DNA from 3 places in the Arthrobacter sp. zg-Y179 genome. Region 3 is predicted to be linked to each of the others. Evidence: riboswitches for the same ligand, from Rfam matches in the RefSeq annotation. Region 3 holds a riboswitch; each other region holds the start of a gene.
What was found. A riboswitch is a leader RNA that binds a small molecule or an ion and turns the genes downstream of it on or off. The one in region 3 is predicted to bind S-adenosylmethionine.
Positions count from the first base shown of each region.

Region 1: it holds a riboswitch for S-adenosylmethionine, as region 3 does, so the genes downstream of both, LOC56_RS02795 (hypothetical protein) here and LOC56_RS15870 (bifunctional o-acetylhomoserine/o-acetylserine sulfhydrylase) in region 3, are expected to answer to the same signal.
Region 2: it holds a riboswitch for S-adenosylmethionine, as region 3 does, so the genes downstream of both, LOC56_RS06000 (cobalamin-independent methionine synthase II family protein) here and LOC56_RS15870 (bifunctional o-acetylhomoserine/o-acetylserine sulfhydrylase) in region 3, are expected to answer to the same signal.

Region 1 covers NZ_JAJJOB010000004.1:139,548-149,367, reverse strand. The annotation lists gene narJ (nitrate reductase molybdenum cofactor assembly chaperone) at 1-269, shown strand, start outside; gene narI (respiratory nitrate reductase subunit gamma) at 266-1,081, shown strand; gene LOC56_RS02825 (MFS transporter) at 1,116-2,351, shown strand; gene LOC56_RS02820 (histidine phosphatase family protein) at 2,389-3,129, shown strand; gene LOC56_RS02815 (NAD(P)H-hydrate dehydratase) at 3,110-3,991, shown strand; gene LOC56_RS02810 (hypothetical protein) at 4,176-5,570, shown strand; gene LOC56_RS02805 (CPBP family intramembrane glutamic endopeptidase) at 5,692-6,456, shown strand; gene LOC56_RS02800 (hypothetical protein) at 6,553-6,705, shown strand; gene LOC56_RS02795 (hypothetical protein) at 6,788-7,192, opposite strand; SAM riboswitch class IV at 7,208-7,340, opposite strand; gene LOC56_RS02790 (LLM class flavin-dependent oxidoreductase) at 7,724-8,743, opposite strand; gene LOC56_RS02785 (RBBP9/YdeN family alpha/beta hydrolase) at 8,817-9,368, shown strand; gene LOC56_RS02780 (ATP-dependent DNA ligase) at 9,379-9,820, shown strand, end outside.
Region 2 covers NZ_JAJJOB010000005.1:595,187-605,006, forward strand. The annotation lists gene pgm (phosphoglucomutase (alpha-D-glucose-1,6-bisphosphate-dependent)) at 1-130, opposite strand, end outside; gene LOC56_RS06000 (cobalamin-independent methionine synthase II family protein) at 240-1,445, opposite strand; SAM riboswitch class IV at 1,465-1,588, opposite strand; gene LOC56_RS06005 (peptide MFS transporter) at 1,702-3,171, opposite strand; gene LOC56_RS06010 (MsnO8 family LLM class oxidoreductase) at 3,375-4,367, shown strand; gene LOC56_RS06015 (amidase) at 4,369-5,769, opposite strand; gene LOC56_RS06020 (rhodanese-like domain-containing protein) at 5,921-6,247, shown strand; gene pheA (prephenate dehydratase) at 6,244-7,224, shown strand; gene LOC56_RS06030 (DNA topoisomerase IB) at 7,275-8,249, shown strand; gene LOC56_RS06035 (hypothetical protein) at 8,345-8,602, shown strand; gene LOC56_RS06040 (diacylglycerol/lipid kinase family protein) at 8,649-9,722, opposite strand; gene serS (serine--tRNA ligase) at 9,790-9,820, shown strand, end outside.
Region 3 covers NZ_JAJJOB010000014.1:149,164-158,983, reverse strand. The annotation lists gene LOC56_RS15885 (glycoside hydrolase family 2 protein) at 1-272, shown strand, start outside; gene LOC56_RS15880 (endonuclease domain-containing protein) at 414-1,355, opposite strand; gene LOC56_RS15875 (VOC family protein) at 1,725-2,375, opposite strand; SAM riboswitch class IV at 2,536-2,652, shown strand; gene LOC56_RS15870 (bifunctional o-acetylhomoserine/o-acetylserine sulfhydrylase) at 2,741-4,057, shown strand; gene metX (homoserine O-acetyltransferase MetX) at 4,096-5,208, shown strand; gene LOC56_RS15860 (SRPBCC domain-containing protein) at 5,271-5,711, shown strand; gene LOC56_RS15855 (SGNH/GDSL hydrolase family protein) at 5,722-6,564, opposite strand; gene LOC56_RS15850 (alpha/beta hydrolase) at 6,653-7,315, shown strand; gene LOC56_RS15845 (RNA-binding S4 domain-containing protein) at 7,312-7,542, opposite strand; gene LOC56_RS15840 (DMT family transporter) at 7,628-8,626, shown strand; gene LOC56_RS15835 (glycine--tRNA ligase) at 8,835-9,820, shown strand, end outside.

The sequences.
Region 1 (9,820 bases), on a different contig from region 3:
AATTCGCCGCCAAGGTTTCTCCGGAGGACGGTTACGAACTGCTGCAGCGCTACCGTCCGTCAGTGGAACTGCTCCGGCTGGCCCTGCGGGACGACGGCCTGCCCTACGAGGGCGTCCTGACCCTGGTCTGCTCCACCCTTCCCGGAGTCTCACCCGAGACCCAGGCCGCCGTGATGCGTACGGCGGGCTACGGTCCGCCCACCGAAACCGTGGGGCTGGAACCGTACAGCTCGCGGCTGCTGCCGGTGAGCGAAAGGAGCCACCCATGACTGCCGTACCTGCACCGCTGGATGTGCCGCCGCCGGAGAACGTGCAGGTGGGCGTGGACGACGTCATGCTGTGGGGAGTGCTGCCCTATCTGGTGGTGGCTATCCTGGTGCTCGGCTCCATCTGGCGGTACCGGTATGACCAATTCGGCTGGACCACCCGGTCATCCCAGCTCTACGAGTCCAGGCTGCTGCGCATTGCTTCCCCGCTCTTCCACTTCGGAATCCTGGCAGTGATTGTGGGGCATTTCGTCGGATTGGTGATTCCGAAAACCTGGATGGACGCCATCGGGCTCAACGAGGACACCTACCATTTTTTCGCCCTCAGCGTGGGCATCCTGGCGGGCGTAGCCACCCTGGTGGGGATAGTGCTGTTGATCTACCGACGCCGGACCACCGGGCCGGTATTCATGGCCACCACCCGCAATGACAAGGCGATGTACATCTTCCTGCTGGCGGCGATCCTGACCGGACTGGCGACCACTGTCTTCTCCGTTTTCGATACCAACATCGTCAACTACCGGGACACCGTGGCACCGTGGTTCCGCTCCATCTTCATCCTGCAGCCCGACATCACGGGGATGACGGCTGCCTCCATGTCCTTCAAGATCCATACGGTCTTCGGGCTGGTGCTCTTTGCCATCTGGCCTTTCACCCGCCTGGTCCATGCGTTTACCGCACCCGTGCACTACCTGTTCCGGCCCTACATCGTTTACCGTTCACGGGGCCGGCGTCCGGTTTCCGGCGCGAGGACGCCGCGCGGCGGCTGGGACCCTGTGGGGACCCCCGATAGGGACCGTCCGGGCGGTCCCTGAGTAGCGAGTTCATCTGGCGGAAGGCAGGCAGCCCATGTCTACAGCATCTCCTCCTCCGGCCGCAGGCGCAGACCTCCGGTCCGGCCAGCTGCGGAACCTGATCGTGGCAACCATTGCCTCCACGGTGGGGTTCTGGGCCTGGACGATCATCGGGCCGCTCTCCAGCCGCTACGCCGCAGACATGGATCTGGGGGCCGGACAAACCTCGGTCCTGGTGGCCATGCCGATCCTGGTCGGCTCGGTGGCCCGGATTCCTGTCGGCGCCCTGACGGACCGCTACGGCGGCCGGGTCATGTTCACCGTGATCCTGGGGGTGACGGCGCCGCTGGTGCTGCTCACCGGAATCGTCGGCCAGCTGGGCAACTTCCCGTTCCTGGTGGTCATTGCGTTCTTCCTCGGCATCGCCGGGACAGTCTTCGCGATCGGCATCCCCTTCTGCTCCGCCTGGTACGAACGCAGCCGGAAGGGCTTCGCGACCGGGGTGTTCGGGGCCGGCATGGTGGGGACGGCCGTGTCGGCGTTCTTCACCCCGCGGCTGGTGGCCGCCGTCGGCTACATGGGCACCCACATCACCATCGCCGTCGTCGTCGCAGCCATGGCGGTGCTGAGCTGGCTGATCCTGCGCGAATCACCTGCTTGGTCAAAACCCACGGAACCGGTGCTGCCGAAGATCACCCACGCCTTCACCCTGCGCGCCACCTGGCAGCTGTGCTTCCTGTACGGCGTGGTGTTCGGTGCGTTCGTGGCGTTCTCGAACTACCTGCCCACCTATCTGGGCAATGTCTACGATTACGATGCCACCGCGGCAGGGACGAGGACCGCCGGCTTTGCCGTGGCCGCTGTCATCGCCCGCCCGATCGGCGGCACCATCGCGGACAAGGTGGGGCCGAAGCTGGTCACGCTCGCGTCCTTTGCCGGCACGGCGGTCCTGGCCGTCATTGTTGCCCTCCGGCCCGAGGAGGAGGAGGTCTACGGTACGGCGTTCATCCTGATGGCCTTGTTCCTGGGGCTGGGCACCGGCGGAGTGTTCGCCTGGGTGGGCCGTGCCGCTCCGGCGAAGGACGTGGGTACCGTCGGCGGGATTATTGCCGCCGCCGGCGGGCTCGGCGGCTACTTCCCGCCGCTGGTCATGGGCGCAACCTATGATCCGGCGAACCGCAGCTATTTCGTGGGCCTCATGCTGCTCGCTGCCTTCGCCGCCGTCGCCCTGCTGCTGACCTTCACGGTGCGCAACGGCGGCCGGGTGGACACTCGCTCCGGTGCCTCCTGACCCTTGGCCTCCGGAGACCGGCGGGTAGAGTCGGAGCATGGGTGCTACTGAACTGATTCTGGTCCGCCACGGCGAATCCGCCGGAAACGTGGCCGCTACCCGCGCGGGCCGCGAGGGCGCCGAACGTATTGACCTTCCCTGGCGGGACCCCGACGTCCCGCTCAGCCCCGACGGCGAGCAGCAGGCTGCAGCGCTTGGCCGCTGGATTGCCGGGCTTCCCGCCGAAGAACTGCCCGACTCCGTCTGGTGTTCGCCCTACCTGCGGGCCCGGCAGACAGCGGAACTGGCGGGGCTGCCCGGCATCACCGGCGGTGTGCGGGTCGATGAGCGCCTGCGGGACCGGGAACTGGGGATCCTGGACCTGCTGACCTCCGCCGGCGTCGCAGCGCGTTATCCCGAGGAAGCCGAACGCCGGTCCTGGCTGGGGAAATTCGCCTACCGTCCGCCGGGCGGCGAGTCGTGGGCCGACGTCGCGCTGCGGCTGCGTTCGGTGTTCCGGGACCTCGACGACGAGGAAGACGGCAAGCGGGTGGCAGTGGTTTGCCACGACGCCGTGATCCTGCTGATCCGCTACGTCCTGGAACGGATGAGCGAGCAGGAACTGCTGGACACCGCCGCCGCCAACAGCGTGCGGAACGGCTCAGTGACCCGGCTGGTGCGCCCCGCCGGCACCGGGCCCTGGAAGCTGCACACCTTCAACAGCGTGCTCCACCTGCAGGACAGTGGAGCACCCGTAACCGAACATGCAGGAGAAACAGATGACATCCACCCCCGCTGAGCTTGTTACCCCCGCGCTGCTGCGCGGCTGGCGGCTTTCCACCGAGGCCTCCGGCAAGGAGGACCGCGGCACCGTGCTGGTGATCGGCGGAGCCCGCAGCACGCCGGGAGCGGTGATGCTGGCCGGGCTTGCCGGACTGCGGGTCGGCGCCGGCCGCCTGACCATGGGGTTGGCGGAATCGGCCGCGATCGCCGTAGCTGTGGCGATCCCCGAATCAGGAGTGGTGGGACTGCTCGAGGAAGACGGCGGGATTGACGGCGGCGCGGCCGGCAAACTGCTCGAATCCGATCTTTCGACGGCGTCGGCAGTGGTCATCGGCCCCGGCCTGGACGACGCCGAGCAGGCCGCAGCGCTCCTGCGGTCAGTGGTTCCGCTGCTCGGGGAAAAGACCCAGGTGGTACTGGACGCCTTTGCCCTCGGTGTGCTGCCCGGGCTGCCGGAACTCTACGACACCCTGGCCGGCCGGCTGGTCCTGACCCCGAACGGTGCTGAAATCCTGCGCCTCCTCGAGGACGAGGATGCCGACGAAGATTCCCTGGACCTGCCGAAAGCGTCCATGGAGGTGGCACGGAAATACTCGGCGGTGGTCAGCGCGCACAACGTCATCACCTCTCCTGACGGAAGGAGCTGGGAAGTGCCGGCCGGGAACTCGGGCCTGGGAACTTCCGGGTCCGGGGATGTCCTCGCCGGTGCGGTGGGCGGATTCCTTGCCCGCGGTGCGACGCCGGAACAGGCGGCATGCTGGGGCACGTATCTGCACGCGGTGAGCGGGGACCGGCTCTCCGCCTCACGGGGCCCGCTCAGCTTCCTGGCACGGGAACTGCTCGAGGCCATGCCTCCGGTGATCGCGGAGTTGAGCTAGCGAGGGGCTGTATCCCGGCGGAACGGGCCCGCGCGTGGGAGTGCTTGAGGGGCCGCTATCATGTGGCAGGAAACGGTGCTATTCAGCGGTAGCCCGATGCGGGCGGAGGTGAACGTTCGTGCGTCCCAGCCGTTTGTATAGTTCCAATCCCCGGAAAAACCATATTCTCCTGTAAAAAGGAGTCATGTATTCGATACCAAGCGCGACCCTTAGACCAGTTCAGAATGCGCGGGCGCTGAACCAGTCCATTCCTATGGCAGGTCAAGACCACTATGCGCAGGTGCAAGGGTGCATCAGTCTTCTTGAACTAATCGAGCGGCAAGAGCACGAAGGTATCCCGTTCGACCCGTCGCTGACGGCGCATCTGACGCCTAGGCAGCGAGACGAGTTGAAGTTGATCGTTAGAAAATCTGTTTCCGGTTTCATGGATATCGCCGACGGTAGCCATGATGAAGGGGTAATGATTTCGGGGCAAGAATACGACCCCGAGACCTTTGCTGTCTTCCAGAAAATGCTCTTCAGTACTGCGCGCAAAGTAATCGTTCCCCGACGAGGAAAATTGTTGCAGAGGTCGGTTTTGATAAGCATTGTTATCGGTTTTGAGACGATGTTGATCGACTTAGCGACAGCTGCTATCAGAAATAATCCTAAGCTAGCGAATTTGGAGAATGCGACCCTCAGTCTTGCAGAGCTTGGTTCTCTTGGGACGGTAGAGGAAGCGACTGATTATCTCATTTCCCGCCAGGTGGAGGATCTGGCGCGCGGCTCTATAGATGACTGGGAAAAGTGGTTCGCAAAAATAGGTGTGAAGCTTCGTGAGATACCAGCCGATTGGGTAGAGTTTCGAGAAATATTTGCGCGCAGGAACCTGTTCGTTCACACCAATGGGAGGGTCAGCGCACAGTATGTTTCTGTTTTATCAGGGGCAGGTGCGCCAGGTGGTGATATTCCAGCGAAGGGTAGCAATATTGATATCACGACAGATTACTTAGCCGAGTCTTGTGAGCTGGTAATTTCCACCGGTGCCCTGCTAGTAACCAGTGTATGGATGAAGTTGGCAGACAAAGACTCCCAGCTGCCGGTAGCGTGGATTTTACACACGGCGGACTTGGCCCTAGAGGATGGAAACTTTGCAGCTTGTGTGCGCATAACAGAAAAGATCACGCAGGCGCTAGGTAGCAAATTGGACCTCGTGGCCAGTTGCCGATTGAAGGTCACCAACTGGGCTTCTCGTGCAATGCTGGGCGAAGAAGACGTGGTGGCGAAGGAAGCCGAAGTGTGGGATGTCCGCGGGCTAGATTCCCTGTATAGCCATTTTCGGTCTGTCTTTATTCGTGATGACGAGCGCGCGATAAGCGAACTGACACTCTTGGTCGATCAGAATCGGCTGTCAAAACATACTGTATTGACATCGAAGAGCTACGAGAAGCTGCGTGAACGCTCAGAATCTGCTCTGTTGCAAGCGCTTAAGATAGACGTCTCTGGAGTTGCTGCAGTAAGGGGTGCAGAAAGCGCGGTGGACCTTGAGTATGCGCCTGAAGCGGGAACTCGTGGGCTCGGGGCCAGCTCGGATGGCTGATATAAAGGTGCAGACTGGAAAGCCTGGTTAACGACTCTCTCTTGGAGCCATGTCTCCGGTGATCGCGGAGTTGAGCTAGCGAGGGGCTGTATCCCGGCAGAACGGCCCATATCCTGAGGTAATGACAGCAAACGAATACCGGACCGGTCCGTCGGGGCGCCCTGCGGCCCAAATCCCGTGGCTTTCCTACCGTTTCACCCGCCGTGACGCGGTGGCAGCTGGCTTCTACGTAGTATTCCTGCTGGTCCTGAGCTTTGCGCCCGGACTCGTCATGCCTGTCCTGGTGATGCTGGTTCCGGATCCCGTTGCAGCCGCCTACGTCCTGAACCTGGCGTTTTACGGGGTTGCCGGTCTGTTGGCCTTCCTGGCGGCCCGGCCGTACGTGGTGCGGGAAACCAAGATCCTGGCTACCCGACCGGTGCTGTCCCTGTCCCTGATTCCTGCCGGCGTCATCGCCATGCTCATTGTCACCATGATCGGGGCACTGCTGAGCGGGCAGATTGAAACGGCCGTAAACCAGGAAGCCGTAGAGGGATTCGTGGGGTCCGTGTCGCCCTGGCTGGTAGTACCGCTGCTGGTGGTCCTGGCACCGTTTGTCGAGGAGTACATCTTCCGGCACTTGCTGATCGGCAAACTCAGCCGGTACTGGAATCTCTGGGGCTGCTGCATCCTGTCGGTCCTGTTGTTCGCCTCCATCCACATTGTGGGCAAGGAATCCCTGTCCCTCCCGGTGCTGATGCCTTACCTGGCGATGGGCGCCACGCTTGTGGGCATTTACGTCTGGGCCGGAAACAACTTCATGCTTTCCTACGGTGTGCACGCCGCGAAAAACCTGCTGGGTGTCATCCTCATCTACAGCGTGCCGCCGGAGCTGCTGCAGCAGTAGCTGCCTTCTCCGCCGCCAGCCGTGCCGACTGACTACTCCGGTAGCATCAGCACCATCCGGTCAGCAGCGGCAAGCCGGCAAGAATGCGGGGGACACATGGCAATCGGGTCGGCGTTTGGAATGCTGTATCTGCTCGTGGTTATCGGGACCGCAGTTCTGGTGCTGTGGGTTCTGGTGTTGTTGATCGTCTTCCTGCGGCTGCGCATTGCCCAGCTTCGTGGTGCCTCAGGGGAAACCGGACCGCAATAGCACCGCACTGTTCCAATGCGGCCGGTTTCGTCCGCAGGGCTTGCTTCGCCCCGGAACCTGGAATTCCGGGGCAGAGCGGCAGCTAGGAGCCGGCCTTCTCGATCCGCTCAGTTTCCGGGGCCCGCACCAGGGAGCCGTTGCACGGGACTACCCGCTCCGGCCGGGCCAAGTAGAAAAAAGAGCTCCGGGCACCGGAATCGAACCCGCCCGGCACCATCAGGGTGGAATAGCGCTGGCACCACTGCGGCGTGTCGACGGCGGTCTCGAGCGCGGTGGCCACGGCCCGAACATTGTGGAACCACATCAGCTGCTGGGTTCCTTCGGACACCAGGTAGATGAGGTCCAGCTGCGGATCGGCCGTGACTTCGACGTCCGACCACTGCTCCCAGCCCTCGAGCCGGCGTCGGTGGATCCAATGGATGTTGTGGCCCGGGGTGAAGCCGCTGCAGTTGCTGAGGCCGGATTTGCTGACACTGGAAATGCTCACAGTGGGTTCCTTTTCAGGTTGTCCTTGCCTGCGACGGACGAAGCAGGCCGCTTCGTCATCCGAACCACCCGCCGAACAGTGGGGTTGGTGTGGGGCCAGTCGGAGCTTTTGTGCCCGGTAAACCGGGCGGAGGCCACATCTCGTGAAGCTGAAAACTACTCTAGCGGAGGCCACTGACATTTCGACAGAGGGCCGTTTCCGGGGTGCCGCTGGGTGTGCGTGCGTCGTGTGGGTGGGCGCCTCGCCTTCCCGTCCGGCGCCTACGTTCTGCACCTCGCCTTCCGTCCGCGCTAAGACCTCGGGGACGAACGTCTGCACAACTCACAGCCGGGGGCCGGGGGCTGGGGGATGCAACCGTTGCTGGGAGGAGCTGGAGGCGACGCACCCGCCACCGGAGGGGCTGGAGGAAGGCGGCTTTAATATTTCCCGCGAGCTCTGCGAGCGGGGAATTTCGTTGCCGCCGTTCCAGCCCCGCAGGGGGCGGATCCGGGTGGATCTGGCGGACCGGGCGGACCCTGGCCACGACGAGACTTACCGCCAGCCGGCCCCCGGCGCCACGAGCTTGACGATGCTCTCCAGCAGATGCGCGTTGTACTCCACGCCCAGCTGGTTCGGCACGGTCACCAGGACGGTGTCGGCTTCCTGCACGGCAGCGTCCGCGGCCAATTCAGCAGCAATAACATCGGGTTCACCGATGTAGCTCTTGCCGAACCGAGCCAAGCCGCCGTCGAGATGGCCCACCTGGTCCCGGCCCTCTGCCTGCGCGCGCAGCCCGAAGTAGTGCCGGTCCTGCCCGGTCACCAGCGGAATGATGCTGCGGCTGACGGACACCCGCGGGGTGCCCTGATGTCCGGCGTCGGCCCAGGCCTTCCGGTACACCGCAATCTGCTCGGCCTGGAGCTGGTCGAACGGCACCCCGGTGTCCTCGGTCAGGAGCGTTGAGCTCATCAGGTTCATGCCCTGCTCACCGGTCCACTTGGCGGTGGCCCGGGTCCCGGACCCCCACCAGATCCGCTCCGGCAGTCCGGGGGACAGCGGGTCGATGGCCATGGCGCCGGTGCTGCCGGTCATCGCCGGATCAGCCTGTGCCACTCCGGCGCCGGCGATGGCGGCACGGAACACTTCGGTGTGCTGCCGGGCCATGTCGGCGTCGGAGGAATCCGGGCCGGGAACGTAGCCGAAGGACTCATAACCTCGCAGGGCAGGCTCGGGGGATCCCCGGCTGATGCCGAGCTGCAGCCTGCCTCCGCTGATCAGGTCCGCCACTGCGGCGTCTTCTGCCATTGCCAGCGGATTCATATAGCGCATGTCGATCACTCCCGTGCCTAGCTCGATCCGGCTGGTCCGTGCCGCCATGGCGGAGAGCATGGGGAAGGGGGCGGAGAACTGCGGGGCGAAGTGGTGCACCCGCATGTACGCGCCGTCGACGCCGATTTCCTCGGCGGCGACCGTTAGTTCAATCTGCTGCAGTATTGCGTCCTGCGCACTGGGAGTCATTGATCCCACGGCATTCCGGTAATGTCCGAAGGACAAGAACCCTATTTTCTTCATACGAACTCCAGCGCCGGAAACGTCGGCAGTATTCCCGCTCACATGCGGGCACCAGCGAAAGGATGCAGGCACAGTGCATATCACCATTGTCCCGGGCTATCAGGGCTCGCCACCGGAGCAGTGGCAGAGCCGCTGGGAGGCGGACCTGCCGAACGTCACCCGCATCGCGCCGTCGTCGTGGGATGAACCCGAACTGGAGGACTGGATGGCCGCGCTGGACCGGGCCGCCGGAGCCCGGAACGGGCAGACAGTCCTTGTGGCCCACAGTTTGGGCTGCCTGGCTGCGGTGGAATGGCTGCATCGAAACCCCGACGGCGCCCGCGGAGTGTTTCTGGTCAGCCCGCCGGATCCGGTTGCCGCGTCCTTTCCGGAAGTGGTCAAAACGTTCCGGAATCCGCGGATGCAGGAGCTGCCCGTTCCCGGCCTGCTGATCGCCAGCGAAAGCGATCCGTACTGCGCGCTGCCGGCCGCCCAAGCCATCGCCGCTGCCTGGAAGGTGCCCGTCATCGACGTCGGCGAGCTGGCCCACATCAACGAGGAAAGCGGCGTGGGCTACTGGCAGCAGGGCCGCGACCTGCTCACGGCGTTCACCGCAGGGCTGGGGGAACCGGCAGCAATCGGATAAGAATGGGCACATGGACCTTCCAGTGATGCCCCCGGTTGCCCCGATGCTGGCTAAATCCGTCAGCGCCCTGCCCCGCGGGGACTACCTGTACGAACCCAAATGGGACGGATTCCGGTCCATCATTTTCCGGGACGGCGACGACGTCGAGATCGGCTCCCGGAACGAAAAGCCGATGACGCGGTACTTCCCCGAACTCGTCGAAGCCCTTCGGCAGAACCTGCCTGCGCGGTGCGTGCTGGACGGCGAGATCGTTATGGTGGCCCCGGACGGCAAACGGCTGGACTTCGAACTGCTGCAGCAGCGGATCCATCCCGCCGCCAGCCGGGTGAAACTGCTCGCGGAAGAAACCCCGGCCCGGTTCGTGGCGTTCGACCTGCTGGCCCTGGGCGACGTCGACTACCGGGACCGGCCGTTCTCCGAACGCCGGGAGGCCCTGGTCCAGGCGCTGAAAA
Region 2 (9,820 bases), on a different contig from region 3:
CGGAGGTACCGAACACGACGCGCTGGGCGACATTGGAAGGATCCGGTACGACGTCGTAATAGGCGTCCAAAAGCGCGGTGAGGTCTACAAGGTCGGAAGGTTCGGCACGTTGGCCGGCACGATTAGACATACCCCTAAGCATGCCAAAGAAACGGCGCCGGCGGCAGACACACGCCCGCACCCGGGAGCGCATGCAGGTGCCGTGCAGCAAACGGCCCGCACGGCACCCGGACAATCACCTACCAGAGCCGGCCGCTGGCCAGCCGGGCGCCTTCTCCGAGGGTCTGCAGCTTCGCCGCCGCGATCTGCGGATGCACCCGGCCGCCCAGCCCGCAGTCGGTGGACGCAATAACGTTCTCCCGCCCCACCAGCCGGGCGAAGCGCTCGATCCGGTCCGCCACCAGTTCCGGATGTTCCACCACGTTGGTGGCGTGGGAGACGACGCCGGGAATGAGGACCTTCCCGTCCGGCAGCTTGGTATCTTCCCAGACCCGCCACTCGTGCTCATGCCGCACGTTGCCTGCCTCGAAGCTGTAGCCCCCGGCGTTGATCTGCAGCAGGGTGTCCACCAGGTGGCGGAACTCGATGTCCGTGGTGTGCGGCCCGTGCCAGGAACCCCAGCACAGGTGGAAACGGATCTGTTCCTCGGGCAGCCCGCGCAGGGCATAGTTCAGGGCCTCGACGCGGATCTGCGTGAACTTGAGGTAGTCGGCCACCGAAGGTTCGGGGTTGATCTGGTCCCAGTTCTCCGCAATGGACGGATCATCGATCTGGACGATCAGCCCGGCGTCCACGATGGCAAGATATTCCTCCCGCATGGCATCCGCGCAGGCGTAGATGAACTCCTCCTCCGTGGCGTAGTACTCGTTGGCAATCCGCGAACAGGAACCGGGGGAGAGCGAGGCGAGGAAACCCTCGGACAAACCTGCCGCGGCCAAACCGGACTTGAGGTTGGCAATGTCGCTGGCCACGGCGTCGTACCCGGTGTATTCCACTGGACCCGTGACCTTGGGGAAGACCTTCTGCGCCCCGGTGGTGATGCCCGAGGTCGGGTCGGTGTAGGCATCGGCGAAGCGCTGCCGGTCCCGGCGGTCCCCGAAACTGGTGAGGACAACGTTGCCGGGCTCCGAGCGGCGCGGCTCCATGCTCCAGATTCCGGTCTCCGCGACGCTCAGGCCGCCGAGCCGGGAGAAGGAATAGGACCACCACGCGCCGTAGTCGACGTCGGCGGACATCGCGTGCCCGTATTCGCCGTCGTTGGGGATGTCGATGCCCGCCTGGCGCTGGCGGCGCACCAAATCCGCGACGGCGGCCTGCAGCAGGTCCGCGTAGCCCTCGGTATCCGAAGGGTCGGCTTCCCGCGACGCGTTCGCGGCAATCAGTTCAGGGGTGCGGGGGAGGGACCCTGCATGAGTGGTCAAAATACGGTCGGTGCTTTTGCGCATGGCGGTGATCCTTTGGGAATCCGTGCTCTTGCCCGCACCGGATGCCCGAAGGGCGGTGCAGGCCGCTTCGTCATCCGAACCACCCGCGAAGCATGGGGTTGGTGCACGGCCAAGTCGGAGCTTGGCGGCCGTGTCTCCTGAAGCTGGGACCATCCTAGCCATGCCGGCGGGGCGCTTCCAAGCAAATGACGCAACATAAAAAGGACGGCGGTACCGGAGAAATCCGGTACCGCCGTCCTTGAAAAGCTCCGGGTGCTTAGCGCACGCCGCCCATGAGCTTCTTGATGGACGGTGTAGCCGCGGCCAGGGCAACGCCCAGGATGATCGCGGTAACGCCGCTGAAGGTGAAGTAGCTGACTTCGGTTGCCGGGTCGTAGAACTGGGCCAGCCAGCCCGCCAGGGTGGTGCCCAGGGAGACGGACAGGAAGAACAGTGCCACCATCTGGGTCCGGAAGACTTCCGGGGCCAGCTTGGTTGCCACGGACAGGCCGATCGGGGACAGGAACAGTTCAGCAAACGTGAACAGCAGCAGGATGCCGGCCATGGCCAGCAGCGGGGTGCTGTTCGGCGCGCCGCCCGAGAACGGAATGAAGGCCAGGAAGGCGAGGCCCATGACGGCCAGGCCCATGGCGAACTTCAGCGGGGAGGACGGCTGGCGGTCGCCCATCTTGGTCCAGACGCCGGCGAAGACGGCTGCGAAGATGATGATGAAGACCGGGTTGATGGACTGCACCCAGCTCGGCGGCATTTCCCAGCCGAAGATGGTGCGGTTCAGCGAGCTGTCCGCATACATTGCCACCACCGTGAACTGCTGCTGGAACAGTGCCCAGAAAGCAGCACTGGCAATAAAGAGCGGCATGAAGGAGTACACCCGGCGGCGTTCCACCCGGTTCACCTTCTTGCTGCTGAGGATGATCACGAAGTACGCGACGGAGGCCACGATGGCGAGGATCGCCATAACCACCGCAAGGTTCTTGGCGGTCAGCAGTTCGAAGACAACGGCCAGCACGATGACAACCAAGGCGGCAGCCGCGATGAGGCTGACCTTCATGTACTGCTGCTTCGGCAGCGGGTTGGCTACCTCGTGCGCGGATTCGGGCAGGTTCTTCCGGGTCACCCCGTACTGCACCAGGCCGATGGCCATGCCGATGGCGGCCAGGCCGAAGCCGTAGTGGAACCCGTATTCGGTCCAGGCGAGGCCGGTCAGGATCGGGCCGATCAGGGCACCGATGTTGATACCCATGTAGAAGATGGAGAAGCCGGCGTCGCGCCGCTGGTCCTTTTCGTCGTACAGGGTGCCGACGAGCGATGTCGCGTTGGCCTTCACACCGCCGGAGCCCAGGGCGATCAGGATCAGGCCGGCGGCCAGTCCGACGGCGCCCGGCAGCACGGCCAGGGAAATGTGGCCCAGCATGACCAGTGCGGCAGCGTAGAACAGCACTCGTTCGGCGCCGAAGACGCGGTCCGCCAGCCATGCACCGAGGATGGTGGAGAGGTACACGCCACCGCCGTAGGCGCCGACCAGCGAGACGGCAATGGCTTCGTCGATGCCGAGGCCGCCGTCGGTGGTGCTGTAGTACATGTAGTACAGCAGGATGCCCTGCATGCCGTAGAAGGAAAATCGCTCCCACAGCTCAACGCTGAAGAGGTTGGCCAACATCCGGGGATGGCCGAAGAAGGTTTTACGCGCTTCTTTTACGCCTGAGGTACTGGGGGTATGGCTCACGAGTTTAATATTCCCACCCTCGGCAGGTGGTCAAGCAGGCAAATCCGAAAGAATCCGCCGGAGACAAGGAAGGTTTCGATCCCTGAGTGCCCAAGATCACAGGCAAAACGGATGCTTTTGCCCGCATTACATGCTTGCGGGCCTGCATGACGGAACGATTTGCGCGACCGGCCCGGAATTCCCTAAGCAGGCAGGGGGTTGGCATGGGTATGCCAAGCCTCAGTGTTCCCGTCTCAATCCTTGACCGCGCTAACTCCCGCGAAGGATTTCCCGAGTCGGATGCGCTTAGCGCCGTGCTTGAACGTGCCGAATCGGCAGACCGGCTGGGGTACCGGCGCTTTTGGGTTGCCGAGCACCACGCCGTGGCCGGTATTGCCGGCTCGGCACCCGCCGTCCTGATGGCCGCACTGGCGGCACGCACCCGCAGCATACGGATCGGCTCCGGCGGTGTGATGCTCCCGAACCACCAGCCGCTGGTCGTAGCCGAGCAGGCAGCCACGCTGCAGGCCCTGTATCCCGGCCGGATTGATCTTGGCCTGGGCCGTTCCGTCGGTTTCACTCCGGCGGTGCGGACGGCACTGCGGGCGGGACCGGCCGAGGCAGGGGAATTCGAAGCGCAGCTGGCGGAACTGCTCGCCTATCTCGACGGCACCGCGCCGATCACCGCCCGCCCGCAGGACAACGGACGGACGCCGGTGTTTGTGCTTGCCACCGGAGCAGGAGTGGAAATAGCGGCCCGGGCAGGTCTGGGCGTCGTCCTCGGCGGCCCGGCGTTGTTCCGGGAGAACAGCGCCGGGCATACAGGTGCACTCGAACGCTACCGCTCAGCCTTCCGCCCCTCGGACCGTTTTCCCCGGCCCTACGTGCTTGCGGCCGTCAACGTCGCCGCGGCCGGCAGGGAAGAAGGGGCAAGGGAACTGCTGCTGCCCGAGGCGCATGCCCTGGCCGATTCCCGGACCAAGGGGGTGTTTCCCGCCCTGTCAGCAGCGGAAAGCGCCGCCCAACTGTCCGGACGGCGGCAGGACCTGGTCCGCACCACCCTGGAGACCTCTGTCTACGGCACGGTGGAACAAGTGCACGGCAGGCTCGAGGGCCTGCTGGCTTCCTCCGGTGCGGACGAGCTGCTCGTTACCGGCGGCGCCTTCGATGCCGAGGGGCAGCGGGAATCCGACCGGCTGCTGGCCGGCCTCTTCTAGGTCAGTACCCCAGCTGGGCTGCCACGGCCAGGAGATCCGCTTCGGCGCCGGGCCGCCCGATCAGCTGGACACCCATCGGCAGGCCGGCGGCGGTATCCAGCACCGGAAGGGTAATCGCGGGAAGCCCGCAGACATTAACCATGGACGTGAACGGCGAGTACCGGCACTGCCGTGCATAATCCTCGTCCGCCCGGTCAACAGCGCCGGCATCGCCGCTGGTGTACCAGCCGAGGGGCCGCGGCGTCATAGCCAGGGTAGGCGTCAGGATCATGTCGTAGCCGCTGTACTGCCGGATGGTCTCGGCTTCAAAGGAGCGGAGGACGTCGACGGCGGAGACCAGGTCCGCCGCACTGCGCCGAAGGGCGCGCTGACGCATAACGGCGGCAAGGTCGGTCAGCCGTTCTTCCCCGCCCGGTGCCAGGGCAGCGGTGGCCAGCCCGGCCGTCCACACCACCTGGAAGGCATCCGGATACCGTTCGTCATAAACCACGTCCGTGTCCAGCAGGTCGTGGCCGGCGCCGGTCAGGGCCGCGATACCGGCGTCGAGCGCCTGCACTGCCTCGGGCTCAAGCCGGATCTCCAACCTGGATTCGAAGGGCGAACGGGTGCTGACCCCGATCCGGAACCTGCCCTCGGCACGCAGTGCGGCCGCAAGGAACGTTCCGGTGACGGGAGCCGCGCTGGTGGCACGGTAATTGGGTTCGTCGACCATTGCGTCCAGCAGCAGTGCTGCATCTGCTGCGTTCCGGGCCAACGGGCCGGCCACCACGAACTGGCCCAGGTCCTGCTGTCCCGAGCCGGCCGGGATCCTCCCGCGGTTGGGCTTCAGGCCGACCAGGCCGGTGGCCGCCGCAGGGATGCGCACGGAACCGCCGCCGTCGGTACCCGGAGCAAAGGGGACCAGCCCGGCGGCGACAGCTGCTGCGCTGCCGCCGGAGGACCCCCCGGGGCTGAGCTGCGGATCGCGCGGGTTCCGCGCCGGCGGACCGACCCGGTTTTCGCTGTAACTGCTGAGCCCGAATTCGGGGACCTGCGTCTTGCCGAGGCTGATCGCCCCGGCCCGGCGCAGGACGGCCGGCAGGGGTGCATCCTCCCTGGCCGTCCACGGGTTCAGTGCCGCACTGCCCATGGTGGTGCGCACGCCCGCCACGTCCGTGAGGTCCTTGTGCGCCAGCGGCATTCCATGCAGCAGTCCAAGTTGTCCGCCCCGGGCACGGTGTGCATCGGCAGCCCGCGCCTCGGCAACGGCGAGTTCCGGCGTCGGCGTGAGGAAGGCACCCAACGCCGGGTTGAGCTCCTCGATGCGCCGCAGATAGTGGTCGGTGGCTTCCTCCGCGCCGAGCCCGCCGGAGGCCAGGGCATCCCGGAGTTCGACGGCGGTCATCTCGTGGAGAGCGGGCATCGCGTGCCTTTCGGTGCGGGCGGTGTCCGGGCGTTTATTCTCTCGGACCGCGTCCCACTATAGGCTGGACAAAACGGCACCGTACTGCGGGCCCGGGCGTGCCCGGAACCGTGGTGCGGAGCTTTCAACCCGTACGACAGTGAGGGCAGCAATGAGTGAGATGCAGAGCGTAACCGTAGACACCATTCCCGAGGGCGCGAAGATCCTCGACGTACGGGAAGACTACGAATGGGAGGCCGGCCACGTTGACGGCGCCCTCCACATCCCGCTTGACCGGCTGCCCGATGCCCTTGATGATCTGGACCCGGACCAGGACCTTGCAGTCATCTGCCGCACCGGCGGGCGCAGCGCCCGGGCCACCCAGTGGCTGGAAGTCAACGGTTACTCGGCCGTCAACGTTAACGGCGGGATGGGTGCCTGGCTCGAGGCGGGGAAGCCCATGGTTTCCGACAACGGGCAGGAACCGACCGTTAAATGACGCATGCCGCCGACACCCAGGCCGCTCCGCACCACCGCGGCCCGCTGGGGGAAACCGTGGTTTACACGTACCTCGGTCCGGAGGGCACCTTCACGGAGGCTGCACTGCTGACCATCCCGGGCGCACAGGACGCCGTCCGCATTCCGGCGCCCAGCGTGAACTCCGCACTGGAAATGGTCCGCTCCGGGCAGGCCACGGCTGCCGTGGTGCCGATTGAAAACTCGGTGGAGGGCGGCGTCAGCGCCACCCTCGATGCGCTTTCCGCCGGTGCCTCACTGCGGATCCTGAGGGAAATCCTGGTCCCCATCACGTTTGTCCTGGCGGCGCGTCCGGGGGTGGCCCTGGCGGATATCCGCACGGTTTCCACCCACACCCATGCCTGGGCACAGTGCCGGGAATGGGCCGCGGCAAATATTCCCGAGGCGGAATATTTGCCTGCCTCCTCAACTGCAGCGGCAGCAGTGGAGCTCAGCGGGTCCGACCCGTCCTTTGACGCGGCGATCTGCGCGCCGCTGGTGGCGCAGCGGCTCGGGCTGGAGGTTCTGCGGGAGGACATCGGCGATGTGCGCGATGCCGTGACCAGGTTCGTGATGATCAGCCTGCCCGGACTGCTTCCGGAGCCGACCGGTTCCGACAAGACCACCCTGGTGGTTCCCCTGCCGGAGGACCACCCCGGTGCCCTGATGGAAATCCTGGACCAGTTTTCCACCCGCGGGGTGAACCTGAGCCGGATCGAGTCCCGTCCCACGGGTATGTTCCTCGGTGATTACTTCTTCAGCATCGACGCTGACGGCCACATTGCGGATGCCCGGATGGCGGATGCATTGAAGGGCCTGCACCGGATCAGTCCGGAGCTGCGTTTCCTGGGCTCCTATCCGCGCGCGGACCACCGCGAGTCGGAGATACCCCGGCACACCAGTGACGAGGCGTTTCGGGCCGCAGACATTTGGTTCGAGTCCCTGCTGAACGGATACTAGGGCTGGAACCTGCGGCCGAACCGGTCCGCGGCGGGTGAAAGGGACGCATCATGGGCCGTCTGCGGCGAAGCAACTGCGAACATCCCGGCTACTCCCGCCGCCGCTGGGGCAAGGGGTTCAGTTACCGGGATGTCCGCGGCAACGTCATCACCGACCGGACGGTAGTGGCCCGGATCCGTTCGCTGGCCATTCCGCCGGCCTGGACGGATGTCTGGATCAGTCCGTACCCCAACGGCCACATCCAGGCGACGGGAACCGACGCCGCCGGGCGTAAGCAGTACATGTACCACCCGCAGTGGCGTGAGATGAAGGACCGGGAGAAATTCGACCGCGCCCTCGCATTCGCCCAGTCCCTTCCGGCGGCCCGCCGCCTGATCACCAAGCATCTGCGCGCCGAGGGCTGCGGTTCGGAACGTGCCCTGGCGGCAGCCCTGCGGATTGTCGACGCCGGCGCGCTGCGCGTGGGCGGCACCCGTTATGCGGAGGCCAACGGTTCCTACGGCACCACCACCCTGCGGATCGAGCATGTGCGGCTGGATGGAACGGAAGTGCGTTTCGACTTCCCCGGCAAGAGCGGCCAGGAATGGCACACCTCCATCAAGGATGCCGACCTCGCGGACGCCCTCGAACCGATGCTCCGCCGCCCGGATGCGGACACGGCGCTGGCCTACCTCGGGGCTGACGGTGCCTGGCACAGCGTCGATGCCGCCCAGCTGAACGCCTTCCTGAAGGAAGTCACGGGCGGAGAATTCAGCGCCAAGGACTTCCGCACCTGGCAGGCCACGGTGGTGGCAGCCATGTCCCTGGCCCGGATGGCGCCGACCGCCGCCACCAATCGGGCGAAGCAGAAGGCCGTGGCAGCAACTGCACGGGACGTGGCGGAGCACCTGGGCAACACCCCGGCAATCGCCCGCAAGTCCTACATTGATCCCCGGGTGGTAGACCGCTTCTTCGACGGCCAGGTCATCCCGGTGACGGGGTTCTCCGCGTCGGAGACCGCAACCCGGATGATGCTCGAGGATTAACCGGGTTTCCGCCGGGACCGGCGATAAGTATGCTGATGGAAGGCGCGCGCAGTATTGGCGCACTGGACAACCACCCCAAGAAGGAAGGTGCCGGCATGAGCGAGTACCCCAACGAACAAGAGCAGCTCAAGGACCCGAAGCCCAGCGGTGTTTCCACCAATGACGATAACTACCGCGGCGATGTCGGCGACCAGGGCAACGACATCCGCTTTGCCGAGGAAGAGGCGCTGATCCGCGAGCAGTCCTCCCCCAGCGAGGACGAAGGCAAGTACACCGCCGCAGAGGGCGCCAAGACGGACAAGGACCGCGAAGGCGGTTACACCGACTCCGAGGGCACCCAGGACGGCAAGTAACGCCTTCCTGCGAAACGGCGCTGCACCCACTGGTGCGGCGCCGTTTCTATGCCTCCGGCGGCAGGACGGGCGAGGGCGGCACCCGGACCAGCAGGGCTCCGGCGTCCACCTCCACCGTGATGGTGGTGGCGGGTCCGGTCAGGTCGCCGTCGAGCTGGGTCTGGGTGGGTTCCGCGACGGTCACCGTGATTTTCCGGACCCGGTGGTGACGGATCACCGGGAGGTCCTTGGGGTAGCGCGTCATTACTTTGCCTGCCACCCAGGCCCAGCCAAGGACACTGCGCGGGCTGATGATGACGACGTCCAGCAGCCCGTCCTCCACCACGGCGTCGGGAATGAAATCGATTCCGGCGGGCAGGCGTCCCGTGTTGGCCACCAGCACGCTGTGCACCTTCTGTGACTGCGCCGGACCGTCGTCTATGCTGACGGTCATCCGCGTCCGCCGTCCCGGCAGCAGGCGGACGCCGGCTTCGCTGTAGGCCAGCCAGCCCACCCGCTTCTTAAGCTCATCCCTGGTAGCGGCGATTACCTGGGCATCCAGGCCGATCCCGCCCATCACCAGGAACGCATTGTGGGAACGCCCGCCCGTGGAGGCATCTTCGAGCACAATGTCGGCCATATCGATCCGCCGCACATCCCCGTGCAGCGAGTTGCGGATGTTTCCCGCCAGGTCCGCCACGGAGATGTCCAGGTTCCGGGCCAGCAGGTTGCCGGTGCCCAGCGGGATCAGGCCCAGGGCGGCACCGGAATGCGCCACCGCGCGCGAGACCTCGCGGATGGTGCCGTCGCCGCCGGCGGCGAGGACGACGTCGGCCCCGGACTCCAGTGCCTGCAGCGCCTGCAGGTAGCCCGGGCTGTCCACGGTTGTTTCCAGGATCAGCGGCGGATCCCAGCCCGCGAGCTCGCAGGAAGCCCTCAGCAGCGCCTCGGCATCGGCAGCAAGCGCCTTGATCGGGTTCACGACCATCGCCACCCGCTGGTGGGCCGCTCCGCGCGGGGCGAACACCGCAGCGTCCGCCGCCGCCCGCCGCCTGCTGCGGGTGCCGGCAACGGCCCAGGTTAGGGCGGAGGCCAGCAGGGCGGCGATCAGGACAAGGAGGAGGGTAATTTCAACGGGCATGATGCCTCCCAGAATAGCCGCCGCCCCGCAGCGCAAAGGCCGGGCGGGTTTTGGGTACCCTTGAGACGTGATCGATGTAAATGAGCTCCGCGAAAACC
Region 3 (9,820 bases):
TGAGGGTCCCCGGGCACACCTTCAACGACAAGGCGTTCGGCTACCGGCGGTTCCGGTCCCGGCGTGCACTGGCCCGGGCCTACGAGCGGCTGCACCGGCGGCAGGTTGAACCTGCGGTTGCCGGCGGGCTGGCCGCCACCGTGTACACCCAGCTCACCGACGTCGAGGACGAGGTCAACGGACTGCTGACCTATGACCGCCGGGTGGTGAAGATCGACGCCGGCCTGGTGCGGGGACTCAACGCGGGGCTTCGCCGGGCTGCTGGGGGCTGAAGGTCCTGAGGGGTTTTGCTGCCGAGTTGCTTGGATCGATCCCTGCAGGTTGTCGGTATCCCTGAAGGTTGTCCGATTCCCTGCACCGCGCGGAGCTGGGATTGCCACAGACCGCAGGGATCCGGACAAATCGGAGGGAAATCAGCGGCGCCGGGAACGGGGGAGCCCAGCGCGGACCAAGCGTTGCACCAAGGACTCCGGGTGCTGTGCCTCTTTGGCGATATCTTCCCAAGACCAGCGAACGAAACTGACCCCTGTTTCACGGATGGCATCTTCGCGTCGTTTCTCCTGACGCAGTGTGTCCCACGAAGGGGCAAGGGCTGCATCGCCCCGACCGTATTTCACGGCGCCGTCAAACTCCCCAACGAGCCTCTGCTCTCGCCAATAAAAGTCGACCCGGAAGCGGCCAGCAGAGGTGTTGAATTGTTGCTGGAGCTCGGGCGGAAGAAAGCGCTGCCTGTGAATGGCGGCCCGGGAATAGGACTCGCCCGCCGACTCGGAGCGTGCATCGGCGAAGTCGATTACCTGTCGAGCACGCAGCCGCTTTACCTGACTGGGCAGGTTCCCGGCTGTTTCCCGCAGATGGTCCTTTCCAAGGGGAGGCAAACCACGAACAGGATCCGCCCGAAGCACGTGGTCCATGGCGGGAACCGCATGCTCGAAAGGGAGATAGGCAGCCATGTCCAAAACGGTCTGCGCCCGGGACGTCAGGGGCACCTCTTCCAAGGCAGTGAGCGGTTCCAACAACTGACGCTCAACCCAGTGGAGCCCACCACGGCGCTGGCCATGAATGGGAGGTGCGGCCAACAGCAGAACCTCAGCAGAGTTTCCAATGACGGGCAGCCCCCACATGACGGCAGCAGATTGCTGGATAAGGATACGCTGACCGTGCCCCTGTTCCACGGCTGCCCGGATTCGCACCCGTTGCTGTTCCCAGGGCGAAAGGTGCTGCCACTCTTCCGCCTGCACGTAGACCCCGGCACGGAGGCGGATCAGCTGACCGGACCGGCAACTCGAGGCTAAGGCACGGCGGTCGGTACCGTGGGCTTCAGCATCGGCTGTGAAAATGAGCTCCGGATCCATGGGCTCAAAGGTGGATGGGTAACCGCGGACCCGCGAGGGTATGCCTCCCTTTTGTGGACAAACCTCATTGTGGACAAACCTCGGACGCCTCGGCCTGGCACGGCCCTGCGGTTTGTAGCGAGCCCGCCGGTTTGTGGGGCCGGCGGGCACTGCAAAGCCCTGCGGTTTGTGACATTTCCTGCGCCGCGCGGTGTAGGGAATCGTACATACCGCAGGGATACGGACAGAGTGCAGGGACGTACCGCGGGGAACTGGACAGACCGCAGGGATACGGACGCACCGCTGGGACAAACCGCAGGAAACCCCCGAACGTGCAGGAAAACCCCAAACCGGCAGCAAAATCCCAGACCGGCAGAAGAAACCGCAGTGCTAGATCTCGACAGGACCGTTCGCAGTGTCGAAGGTGACGGACATGATGCCCGGTGTACCCGCCGGTGCAATCCACGTGACATCCACGTTCTCCAGCGGCTTCTCCACGGGATGGCCCAGCCAGTCGGTGACGCGTGCAGCGGAGCCGGCAATGGTCAGGGACTTCAGCTTCACCGATCCCGGCATCCCGGGAATGGCGTTGGAGGGGTGCAGCTCGTCGGTGCCGTCATCCCAGCGGAGCAGATAGGGCACCTGCGGATCGGCAATCAATCCGTTGATGCCGATCTGCCGCCAGGTCAGCTCCTGGCCGTCGGGGAACTTACGGTTGCCCGGCACGGAGGCCCGGCCGAGGCGTTCCTCGAAGGGGGAAAGATCGTCAACGGCAACACACCAGCCCATCCATCCGCCGCCGCATTCGGAGCGCTGGCGCACGGCCTGGCCGAACGGGGCCTTGTCCGACGCCGGGTGGTTCAGGACCTCCACCACCTCGACGTACTGGTTGTTGGCCAGGGGCAGGATCATATTGCGGGTACCGAATCGGGGGTGGACGCCACCCTTCACGTAATCGGCGCCGAGAGCAGCAGCAATCCTCTCGGTGGTGGCCAAAAGACCGTCGGATTCACAGGCATAAGAAACATGGTCCAAGCGCATGCGGCCCATTGTGGCACGTTGTGATACGCGTCTCGACCAAGGGAAGCCTAAGTGCGGAATGTTCCCTGCCGCAGCGCCGAATCAGGGCCCAAAAGCTCCGGTATTTCACGTTGCGTCATAGAGGTTGCGCGACGGCGGCATATCGGTTTCCATAGGTGCAGGTCATGAGTGCCAGCAGATAGCCCCGGCTTGCTGGCCGGCAACCCTCCAACCGCGGTGGGGTGCCCCGGGTGAAGACCTGGCCGTACGCCAAACGGGCGTCCGGCAAGCGCGGGTCCCACAGCCCCACCGTAATCAGGTGCACCATCCGGCGTACCCGGATGCACCCCGGCGGCGTTGTGCGGCCCCTGGTTTGAGGGAGCATCATGAGTGCAGATTGGTCATTTGAAACCCGCCAGATCCATGTAGGCCAGGAGCCCGACGCCGTCACCGGCGCACGTGCCCTGCCGATCTACCAGACCACGTCCTTCGTTTTTCCGAGTGCAGAGGCGGCCGCCAACCGGTTTGCCCTGGCCGAACTGGAACCGATCTACACCCGGATCGGCAACCCCACTCAGGAGGCGGTGGAAAACCGGATCGCCTCCCTTGAAGGCGGCGTCGGAGCCCTGCTGCTCGCGTCCGGGCAGGCGGCCGAAACCTTCGCGCTGCTGAACCTGGCGCAGGCCGGCGACCATGTGGTCGCCAGTCCCAGCCTTTACGGCGGCACCTACAACCTCCTGAAGCACACCCTGAAACGGTTCGGCATCGAGACCACCTTCGTGCAGGACCCGGACAACCTGGACCACTGGCGCGACGCCGTCCGGCCCAACACCAAGGCCTTCTTCGGCGAGGTGGTCTCCAACCCCCGGCAGGATGTCCTGGACCTGGAAGGCATCAGCGCCGTGGCCCACGAGGCGGGCGTACCGCTGATCGTGGACAACACGTTGTCGACGCCGTACCTCATCCGTCCGATTGAATGGGGAGCCGACATTGTGGTCCACTCGGCCACGAAGTACCTCGGCGGGCACGGGACTGCCATTGCCGGCGTCATCGTCGATTCGGGCAACTTCGATTTCGCCGCCGATCCGGAGAAGTTCCCCGGGTTCAATACCCCGGACGAAAGCTACAACGGGCTCGTCTACGCAAGGGACCTGGGCGTCAACGGAGCCCTCGGCGCGAACCTAGCCTTCATCCTCAAGGCGCGGGTGCAGCTGCTGCGGGACCTCGGGTCCGCGGTGTCGCCGTTCAACGCGTTCCTGATTGCCCAGGGGCTGGAAACGCTGAGCCTGCGGCTGGAGCGGCACGTAGCCAACGCCGTTGCCGTAGCGAACTGGCTGGAAGGGCACGACGACGTCGTGTCGGTTGCGTACGCGGGGCTGGAGTCCAGTCCGTGGTTTGAACGCGGCCGCAAATACGGCCCGCGCGGCACCGGCGCCATTGTCTCCTTCGAGATCGAGGGCGGCATCGACGCCGGCAAGCGTTTTGTGGACGGACTGGAGCTGCACTCACACGTGGCCAACGTCGGAGATGTCCGTTCCCTGGTGATCCACCCGGCGTCGACCACCCACAGCCAGCTGGGTGCCGAAGCGCAGCTGGCCGCCGGCGTCAGCCCGGGACTGGTCCGGCTCTCGGTGGGCATCGAGCACATCGATGACATCCTCGCGGACCTCGACGCGGGGTTCCGGGCCGCCAAGGGAGCGTAGCTTCCGTGCCCCGGCACCCGGCTCCGCAGCGCGAGTCGCTGCAGACGCCGCTGCAGCACCCCGCCGAAAAGGACGGGGTGCTGGAGTACGCCTCCATCGGCGGACTGGAACTGGAAACCGGCGGGTACCTGCCCGACGTCGTACTGGCCTACGAGACGTGGGGGCAGCTGGACCCGGACGCCGGCAACGCCGTGCTGATTCCGCATGCGCTGACCGGCAGCACCCACGTAGCCCGCGGGAGCAGCACCGAACCGGGCTGGTGGGAGGAGTTTGTGGGTCCGGGCCGGACCGTGGACACTAACCGGTACTTCGTGGTCTCGATCAACATGCTGGGCGGTTGCTACGGCTCCACCGGGCCTGCCTCGGCTGACCCGGACGGATTGCCCTGGGGATCACGGTTTCCCTTCGTCACCGTGAGGGATTCGGTCCGGGCGGAGGCGCGGCTGGCGGACCGGCTGGGCATCGCCAGATGGCATACCGTGCTGGGCGGTTCGCTCGGGGGAGCGCGGGCGCTGGAATGGGCGGTGACCGAGCCGGACCGGGTGCTGCACTGCGGGGTAATCGCGGCAACCGCAGCCAGCACTGCCGAGCAGATCGCGTTTGCCCAGGCGCAGCTGGCCGCTATCCGCCTGGATCCGGCTTTCAACGGAGGGGACTATTACAACGGCACACCTCCGCTGGCCGGCCTGGGACTGGCCCGCCGGATCGCGCACATTACCTACCGGTCCGAACCGGAACTGGAATACCGGTTCGGGCGCTCCCCGCAGGCTGCCGAAGACCCCTTCGGGGCGGCCTACCCGGCCGGAAGGGGCCGCTACTCCGTGGAGAGCTACCTGGATCACCAGGCCCGGAAGCTGGCCGACAGGTTTGATGCCAACAGCTATCTGGTGCTCACCGAAGCCCTGGTCAGCCACGACGTCGCCCGGGGCCGGGGAACCCTGCGTGCGGCGCTCGCAGGCACGACGGCGGACTTCTTCATTGCCGCGGTGGAATCGGACCGGCTTTACCTTCCCCAGCAGTCGGCGGATCTGGCAGCGGCCCTTCCCCGGGGAACGCAGGTGCATCTCATCCGGGCGCCCATCGGGCACGACGGTTTCCTGACCAGCGTCCGGGAGATTTCCGGTGCCTTGAAACGGGAGGTGTTCGGGTAGGCAGGCGGACAACAGGGGCCTACCCCTTGTCCGCCGCGGCAATTCGTGGGAGAACATTCCCCATGGCAGATCGGATCTCGCTTTCCGGCCGGGCGCAGTGCACCCCGGAGGTTCTCTGGCACGTGCTCGTGGATAACCGGGCGTCCTGGTGGCCGGACATGGACTTCGCTGCGCATCCGGGGGCGCCCCTGAGGGAACGGTGGAGCGAGGACGGAGTGGAGCACACAGCCACCGGCACGGTGCTGGCCGTCGCTCCCGGACGGCTGCTTTCCTTCCGCTGGACGGCGCCCGAATGGGGCGCCTACACCGTGGTCAGCTTCGAACTGACCGATGAGATAGACGCCACGGGCGTAGCGGTGACGGAAAGCGGCTTTGCGGCGCTCGACGCCGGAGCGGGCGCCGAACTCTCCGCAGCCCACCGGGAAGGGTGGGCGTTCCACCTGGCGAACCTGATTGAGCAGGCCGAAAAAACCGACCAGGCACAGGAGGCGGGCGGTTCCTGAAAAAACAGCTCTAGTCGGCTGACCCCTGCGGCATCCGCTGCCCGAACATCGGGCCGGCCTCGGGACGTTTGGCGGAGATCCCGTCGCCCGAGGACTGGTGCCGCACCCGGCGGACCACCCACGGGAACAGGAATTCGCGGGCCCAGACCATGTCTTCGGAGCGGGCCGTCCGCCAGTTCTTCGCGGGCAGCGGCTTGGTTTCCAGCGGCTGCAGTGAATGCGGCACCTGCAGGGTATCCAGCACCATGGCGGCAATGGTGTGGTGTCCCAGCGGAGAGAAATGCAGGCGGTCCGGAGCCCACATCTGCTGATCATTCAATTCGCGCAGTGCCCACATGTCGGCAATGATGACGCCGTGCCGGTTGGCTATGGTCCGCAGGTTTTCGTTGTAGATCGCCGCCCGGCCCCGGACGCCGCCCAGCACGGGGGTGCTCCCGAGGTCCGGGCCGGTGAACAGGACAACTCCGGCACCTGATCCGCGCAGCCGGGCAACGGCGCCGTCCATGCGTTCGGCCAGCCGGTCCGGATCGCCGCCGGGGCGGATCACGTCGTTGCCGCCTGCGCAGATGGTGACCAGATCCGGTTTCAGGGCAAGGGCCGGCTCGAGCTGCTCGTCGATGATCTGGTTCAGCAGCCGTCCCCGGATGGCGAGGTTCGCGTAGGCAAAGTCGGGCTGTCCCGAAGCCAGTTCCTCCGCCACCCGGTCCGCCCAGCCGCGGTTGCCGCCCGGACTGTCCGGATTGGGATCGCCGATGCCTTCGGTAAAGGAATCGCCCATGGCCACGAACCGGGACCAGAGGTGCAGCGGCCGCTGCTCCTGCCGGAAATCGGGGGCGGAAACGGCTTCGGGCAAAGAATTTGTACTCACCGGTCAATACTTGCAAACCGGCCCTCGGCTACGCGACCGTAGGTTGTAAATACCGGCATGCCAGAATAAAAGCATGACGAAATCCGCGTGGAATCCTGTTGTCCTCTGGCCCAAACCCGAAGCTGAAAGGGCGGGTACCCCGCTGCTGGTCCTCTTCCACGGATACCTGGCCAATGAAGAGGACCTGATGGGACTGGCCGATTACCTGCCCTCGGACTTCACCATCGCCTCGGTCCGGGCGCCGCAGGCCTCCGGGCCGGGCTACACCTGGTTCCCGCTGATGAGCGACGCCGATTACTCAGTGGACGCAGTGGTGGACTCCGTGGCGGACGTCGCCGCGTGGCTCGACACCGTTCGGGAAGGTCACACCAGCGTGAGCCTGCTGGGCTTTTCGATGGGGATGGCCGTGGCCACCACCCTGATGCGGCACCGTCCGCAGGACTTCGCCGCCGTCGTAGGGCTGTCCGGTTTTGTGGTCCCTGCGCAGGACAACCCGTTCTTCCACGACGACGAACTGCAGCCGGGCGGCATGCAGTTCTTCTGGGGCCGAGACCAGGCTGACCCGGTGATCGACGCGCCGCGGATCGAATACACCCACGCCTGGCTCAATGCCCACACCGCGCTGACCAAGATCCTTTACTCCAACATGGGCCACGGCATCAATATGCAGGAGCTGGGCCATGTGAAGGAGTTCCTGGTCCATACGGTGCTGCGCGCCAACACCCGCGCGAACTAGCCCTCGCGGGTAATCCGCACCGTCTCGCCGTTGACGGAGACCAGGTCGCCGGCATGAAGCTGGCGGCCGCGGCGCTCTTCAATGTCGCCGTTGACCTTAACCATGCCGTCTTCGATCAGCTGTTTGGCCTGGATACCGTCCTCGGCCAGATTGGCAAGCTTGAGCAGCTGGCCCAGGCGGATCATTTCGTCGCGGATGGGAAGGTCTTGGGCATCGGAAGAACTCATGCCTCCATTCTGCCCGACTTTCCCGCCGCGCCCACCGCGGCCGCCGCCGTCCGGCCCGCGCTGTTTCCAGTTGTAGGGTAGTCGGGTGCCAAATGCTGTGCGGATGTCCCCGCTGATCGGTCTGCCCCTGTCCCTGCTCGCCGGGGTTGCCATCCCGTCCCAGGCCCGCGTCAACGGCGCCCTGGGGGAACGGCTCGACGACGGCCTGGCCGCCGCGCTGGTCAGCTTCCTGGTCGGGCTGGTGGTTATGGTCGGCATCAGCCTTGCCCTGCCCCGCGGCCGCGCCGGCGCCGGGCAGCTGATTCCCGCGCTGCGGGAACGGCGCTTCCCGCGCTACTACGTCCTGGCCGGCATGATCGGCGGCTACTTCGTGCTGTCCCAGACCCTGACCGTCGCCGTCCTGGGCGTGGCAGTGTTCACCGTCGCCGCCGTCGCCGGGCAGACCCTCACCGGGCTGGTGGTGGACCGGCTCGGCATCGGTCCGGCCGGCAAAAAGGCCCTGACCGTGATGCGCGTGGTGGGCGCGGTCCTGACCATTGCGGCCGTGGCCTGGGCCGTCAGCCCCAAGCTCGGCGCCGGGGGCGAGCCCTCCGAATGGCTCCTGCCGGTATTGCTGCCCCTGACCGCGGGCATGCTGATGAGTTTCCAGCAGGCCATGAACGGCACCACGGGCATGCATTACGGCACCCCCATCACCGCCACGCTGGTGAACTTCATTTCCGGCACCGTCCTGCTGGCCGTGATGTGGGGGATCAAGGTTGCGGTTTCAGGACCGGGCAACCCCCTGCCCGGCGAGTGGTGGCTGTACCTGGGCGGGCCGCTGGGATGCATCTTCATCGGCGTCGGCGCCCTGCTGGTGCGCAGCTTGGGCGTCCTGCTGACCAGCCTCGGGCTCATCGGCGGGCAGCTGATCGGCTCGCTGCTGCTGGACATTGTCTTCCCGGCGCCGGGCTCCGTGGTGGTGGCGGCAACCGTGCTCGGCACGTTGCTGACGCTGCTTGCCATCGTGCTGGCCACGCTGCCGTGGAACATGCCCGGCGGCGGCCCGTTCCGCCGTCGTCGTACCGGCCGGACAAACACCTGATCCCGCCCTGCGCTGAACCCGGAAAACGCCGCCAATGCGGCCCCGGTAGGTCAGCAGGGCATCGCCGCCTTAAGCTGGTAGTTGTAGCTTTGCCCGGGCGGCTCAGAATCGTGCACCCTTTTTGCGGTGGTGCGGATGCCCCAGGGACACCAGAAGAGGACCGCACCCAGCGGCCCTCTCGACACGAAAAGAACGGCGGTACCATTCCATGGCTTCGACCAAATCCAAGCTGGATCCCATCATCTCCCTGGCCAAGCGCCGGGGGTTCGTCTTCCAGTCGGGAGAGATTTACGGCGGGTCCCGGTCCGCATGGGATTACGGTCCCCTGGGTGTCGAACTCAAGGAAAACATCAAGAAGCAGTGGTGGCAGCACATGGTCCGCGGCCGCGACGACGTCGTCGGGCTGGATTCCGCCGTTATCCTTCCGCGCCAGGTCTGGGAAGCATCCGGACACGTTGAGGTGTTCTCGGATCCGCTGGTGGAGTGCCTGAGCTGCCACAAGCGCTACCGGGCCGACCACCTCGAAGAGGCCTACGAGGAAAAGAAGGGCCACGCCCCCGAAAACGGCCTGGCCGACATTGCCTGCGCCAACTGCGGCACCAAGGGCCAGTGGACCGAGCCGCAGGAATTCTCCGGACTGCTCAAGACCTTCCTCGGCCCCGTGGCCAATGAAGAAGGCATGCACTACCTGCGCCCCGAAACCGCGCAGGGCATCTTCGTGAACTTCAACAACGTGCTGACCACTTCGCGCAAGAAGCCGCCGTTCGGCATCGGCCAGATCGGCAAGAGCTTCCGCAACGAAATCACGCCGGGCAACTTCATCTTCCGCACCCGCGAGTTCGAGCAGATGGAAATGGAGTTCTTCGTCGAGCCGGGCACGGACGAGGAATGGCACAAGTACTGGATCGAAAACCGGTTCAACTGGTACACAGAACTGGGCATCAACCCGGAGAACCTGCGCCTCTTCGAGCACCCGCTGGAAAAGCTCAGCCACTACTCCAAGGGCACCACTGACGTGGAATACCGCTTCGGCTTCCAGGGCTCCGAGTGGGGCGAGCTCGAGGGCATTGCCAACCGCACCGACTTCGACCTCGGCACGCACTCCAAGCACTCCGGCACGGACCTGAGCTACTTCAACCAGGCCACGAACGAACGCTTCACCCCGTACGTGATCGAGCCCGCCGCCGGCCTGAC